One region of the Terrabacter sp. NPDC080008 genome, then DNA from elsewhere that is predicted to be linked to it. Evidence: riboswitches for the same ligand, from Rfam matches in the RefSeq annotation. Region 1 holds a riboswitch; the other holds the start of a gene.

Region 1 (2,191 bases):
CCCGCGAGGAACTCCTCGCGCTCCGGGGCGGTGAGGCTCTCCCAGATGTTGCCGACCGGCTCACGCTGCAAGCCCGAGGCGTGGGCCAGCATCTGCCGCAAGGGGACCCGGGCGTGCCGGGTGCCGGGCAGGTAGGTGTCCAGGGTGTCGTCGAGCGAGAGCAGACCCTCGTCTCGCAGCGACATGACGGCCAGGGCCGTGAACGTCTTGGTGACCGAGCCGATCATGAACTGCGTGTCGTCGTCGGCGGGCACGGTCTCGGCCCCGAGCCGAGCGGAGCCGACGTGCGCCGACCAGACGAGGTGACCGTCGCGGACCACGCCGACGCTCACGCCGGGGGCGCGCCACGAGCGTTGCGCGGCCACGACGCGACCGAGGAGGTCGCGCTCCAGCCCGTCCGACAGCGTCTCGCTGGAAGAGGCGGTCACTCCGCTGCCCTCAGGCTCATCGGGCCGTAGACGACGGTGTCGCCCTCGCGCAGGGTCACGGCCTCCACCCCCGCCTCGAGCAGCTCGCGCCACGACTCCCCGAGGTAGCTCTCGGCGTCGCTCTGCGTGGGAAAGCCCGCGGTCGCGAGCCCCTCCCCCTGCATCGGGTTGCCGTGGGCGTCGAGGAACAGCCAGGACCAGTCAGCGCTCATGCCCGCCACCCTAGTTGGCGGCCCGTTTGACGCGGCGAGGGCTCGCGTGCGACGGTTCGCCCTACCGAAGGACGATGGGGCAAGCCGGTGGGAATCCGGCGCTGACCCGCAACCGTTACTCCGCCCCGTGCCGCCTGCCGGCTCGGGCGGACAGCCGGAAAACCCACGTCCGAACGGCTCCTTTGTCAGTCTGTCGTGGAATGCGGACCGGAGTCACCCCGCCGGGCCGGCTCCAGCCAGCGACCCGACATGGTGTCCGACCGCGAGGAGGGAACCATGTCCACCATTCGTCGCGCCCCCATCCGGGTGCTGCTCGCCGCCGTCGTCGCGGCCTGCCTCTCTGCCCTCACGCTGGCGCCGGCCCAGGCCGCCGCCTACCGCTACTGGGGCTTCTTCCAGCTCGAGAAGGGCACCTGGGCCTACGCCCAGAAGGGCCCGGACCAGACGGTCCCCAAGGACGGCGCCGTCGACGGCTGGCGGTTCGCCGTCGCCGACGAGTCGGCGACCCGCTTCCCGCGCGCCGAGCTCACGTTCGACCAGCTGTGCGGCACGACGCCGGCCCAGAGCGGCAAGAAGCGGGTGGGTCTCGTCCTCGACTTCGGCCGTCCCGCGGACGCCCCGGAGGGCGCCACCCCGCCGCAGCCCAAGGCGTCGTGCGCCGTCGTGCCCACCGACGCGACCAGCGCGGCCGTCCTTGCGACGGCCGGCGACGTGCGCGCCGAGAAGGGCCTGGTCTGTGGCGTCGACGGCTACCCCGCGAGTGACTGCGGAGGCGCGGTGAAGGACGTCAGCGCCGCGGCGAAGGCCAAGGACGAGCCGGTCACCATCGCCGCACCGTCCGCAGCCTCGTCGGCGGGCGCGTCGCCCGGCGCGCCCGCCTCGTCGAAGGCCTCGGACGTGGCATCGGCGCCGACGTCGGGCACCTCCGGCGGGACGGTCGCGGCATACGTCGTCGTGGCGCTCCTGCTGCTCGCCCTCGTCGCCTACCTGCTCGTGCGCTCACGTAGCCGCCGGAACGTCTGAGAGGCGGCGTCAGCGTGCACCCGCGCCGTGCGAGGCTCCAGCACCCCGCAGCCTGGTGGCTGTGGGGGCTGGGCCTTGCCACGGCGGCGTCGCGCACGACCAACCCGCTGCTGCTGGTGCTGGTCATCGGCGTGTGCGTCCTCGTGGTCAGCGAGCGCCGGGACCCGGCCACACCCAACCCCCTGCCGGCCTTCCTGGCGATCGGCGGGGTCGTCATCGCCTTCCGGGTCGTCGTGACGGCCGTACTCGGCAACGGCGTCACGGGCACCACGGTGGTCGTGACGCTGCCGAGCGTGCCGCTGCCGGAGTGGGCCGCCGGCATCCGCCTCGGCGGGCCGGTGACGCTCGAGTCCCTGCTGTATGCCGCCTACGACGCCCTGCGCCTGGCTGCCGTCCTCGCGTGCCTCGGCGCCGCGAACGCCCTCGCGAGCCCGCGACGACTGCTGCGCTACCTGCCGGCGACGCTCTACGACGTCGGCACCGCCGTGGTCGTCGGGCTCACCTTCGCGCCCCAGCTGCTCTCCGACG
Region 2 (2,191 bases), on a different contig from region 1:
GGTCCGTCGTGCGTAGCATGCGTACTCCATCAGCAGGGCCCAGCAGCGCGCCTCAGCTGACGTCGAGCTGCCACGAGGGGCGGCGACCAGGAGGAGCAGGGTGCTTTCGCTAACGTATTTCAGCACGGCCACCGGTGAGCTGAGCAAGGACGAGCTGGTCGACCTGCTGGCTCGGTCCCGCTCGAACAACGAGGCGGCCGGCCTGACGGGGCTGCTGCTGTATGCGGACGGCAGCTTCGTGCAGACCCTCGAGGGTCCGGACGAGGTGGTCGAGGACGCCTTCCGCCGCATCTGCGGCGACGTGCGGCACCGGTCGGTGTCCATCGCGCTGCGCGAGCAGATCACCGAGCGCCACTTCGCGGACTGGTCGATGGGCTTCCGCGAGCTGGGTCGTGAGGAGGCGGAGGCCGTGCCCGGCTTCAGCGACTACCTGCGGACCGAGCAGGTCCCTCGACAGCCCGGCGCGGCCCGCGCCGAGGTGTTCCACCGCGCCTTCCGCACGTTCCTTCCCTAGCCTCGCGGCCCCTCGAGCCGTGCCGGCCACCGGTCCACCACGAGGAATACCCACGACACGCGCAAGATGTGGGGTCCCGGCGACGGGTGGCCACTAGGGATAGTGTCTGTCGCGCAGCTGGTTCGGCGTCCCAGCCAGGGACGTCGTCGCAAGAGGGAACCCGGTGAGAGTCCGGGACTGCCCCGCAGCGGTGAGTGGGAACGACCGTCGTCATGAGCACTGGGCCTCCGGCCCGGGAAGCGACGACCAGTAGGAGACGGACCGTCCGAGCGCTTCGGAGGGTGTGCACGCCCACGAGTCCGAAGACCTGCCAGCGCACCGCGTGAGACCTCACGCGGTGGTCCGGCAGGCCCCGAGGGAGGGCTCGTGGACAGCGGCCGAACCTCGAGGCCGTGGCGCCGAGCGCGCCGCGACCGCAGCGGCTGTCGTTCCTCGCACCCTCCTCCCGCCCGGCGGACCGTTCGCCCACGCTGCGAGGAGACAGCCGTGAACACGCCACTGCACGACACGACCGACCGGGCCGGGAGCGCCCGACCCGGCCCCACCGCATACGACCCCGAGCGGACGGAGACGTCCGCCGAGCCGTCCTCGGCGCCGTCCTCGGTGTCCCCGAGGCTGTCGGTGACCAAGCGCGACGGCTCCCGGGAGCCGTTCGACGCCGACCGGATCAACCGCGCCGTCGAGCGCGCCACCGAGGGACTCGAGGACGCCGTCGGCCTCACCGTCCAGATCGCCTCGGAGCTCGCGATCACGCTCTTCGACGGCATCACGACCGAGCAGCTCGACGAGGCCGTCATCCAGGTCGCCGTCCAGGACGTCAAGGACGACCCGGCGTTCGACCGCGTCGCGGCCCGCCTGCTGCTCAAGACGATCTACAAGCGGGTGCTCGGCGGCTACGACAGCGCGCGCGAGCTGACCCTCCTGCACCGCGCCCGCTTCCCCGGCTACGTCCGCGACGCCGTCGAGAACGGACTGCTCGACGCGCGGCTCGCGACCGGCTTCGACCTCGAGCGCCTCGCCGACGAGCTCGACCCCGGCCACGACGAGCTGCTCACCTACATCGGCGTCGTGACCATGCGGAACCGCTACCTGCTGACCGGTCCAGGCGGCACGGACGTCGAGGTGCCGCAGTACTTCTGGATGCGTGTCGCGATGGGGCTCTCGCTGAACGAGGACGACCCGACCGCCGCGGCCGTCCGCTTCTACCGCGCCATGGCCCGCCTGGAGTACCTGCCCGCGGGCTCGACGCTCGTCAACGCCGGCACGCCGCGACCGCAGCTGTCCAACTGCTTCGTCATGCAGATGGAGGACGACATCGAGCACATCGCCAAGAGCGTGCGCGACGTCATGTGGATCACCAAGGGCACCGGCGGCATCGGCCTGTCGGTGACCAAGCTGCGCGCCGAGGGCTCGCCGATCCGCAGCAACAACACCACCTCCACCGGGCCGATCCCGTTCATGCACACCATCGACTCGACGCTGCGCGCCATCTCGCGCGGCGGCAAGAAGTTCGGGGCGCTGTGCTTCTACATGGAGAACTGGCACCTCGACTTCCCCCAGTTCCTCGACCTGCGCCAGCAGGCCGGCGACCCCTACCGCCGCACCCGTACGGCCAACACCGCCGTGTGGATCTCCGACGAGTTCATGCGCCGGGTCGAGCAGGACGAGGCGTGGTAC

What was found. Region 1 has a riboswitch for cobalamin ahead of AB0316_RS07335 (SCO2322 family protein). Riboswitches for the same ligand answer to the same signal wherever they lie in the genome.
Region 2: another riboswitch for cobalamin. It lies ahead of AB0316_RS18380 (ribonucleoside-diphosphate reductase subunit alpha); the one in region 1 lies ahead of AB0316_RS07335 (SCO2322 family protein).

What each region holds. Positions count from the first base shown of each region.
Region 1 covers NZ_JBFBLC010000002.1:298,284-300,474, reverse strand. The annotation lists gene AB0316_RS07345 (serine hydrolase domain-containing protein) at 1-428, opposite strand, end outside; gene AB0316_RS07340 (hypothetical protein) at 425-640, opposite strand; cobalamin riboswitch at 675-826, shown strand; gene AB0316_RS07335 (SCO2322 family protein) at 917-1,663, shown strand; gene AB0316_RS07330 (energy-coupling factor transporter transmembrane component T) at 1,678-2,191, shown strand, end outside.
Region 2 covers NZ_JBFBLC010000007.1:126,167-128,357, forward strand. The annotation lists gene pip (prolyl aminopeptidase) at 1-19, opposite strand, end outside; gene AB0316_RS18375 (BLUF domain-containing protein) at 101-514, shown strand; cobalamin riboswitch at 616-844, shown strand; gene AB0316_RS18380 (ribonucleoside-diphosphate reductase subunit alpha) at 1,118-2,191, shown strand, end outside.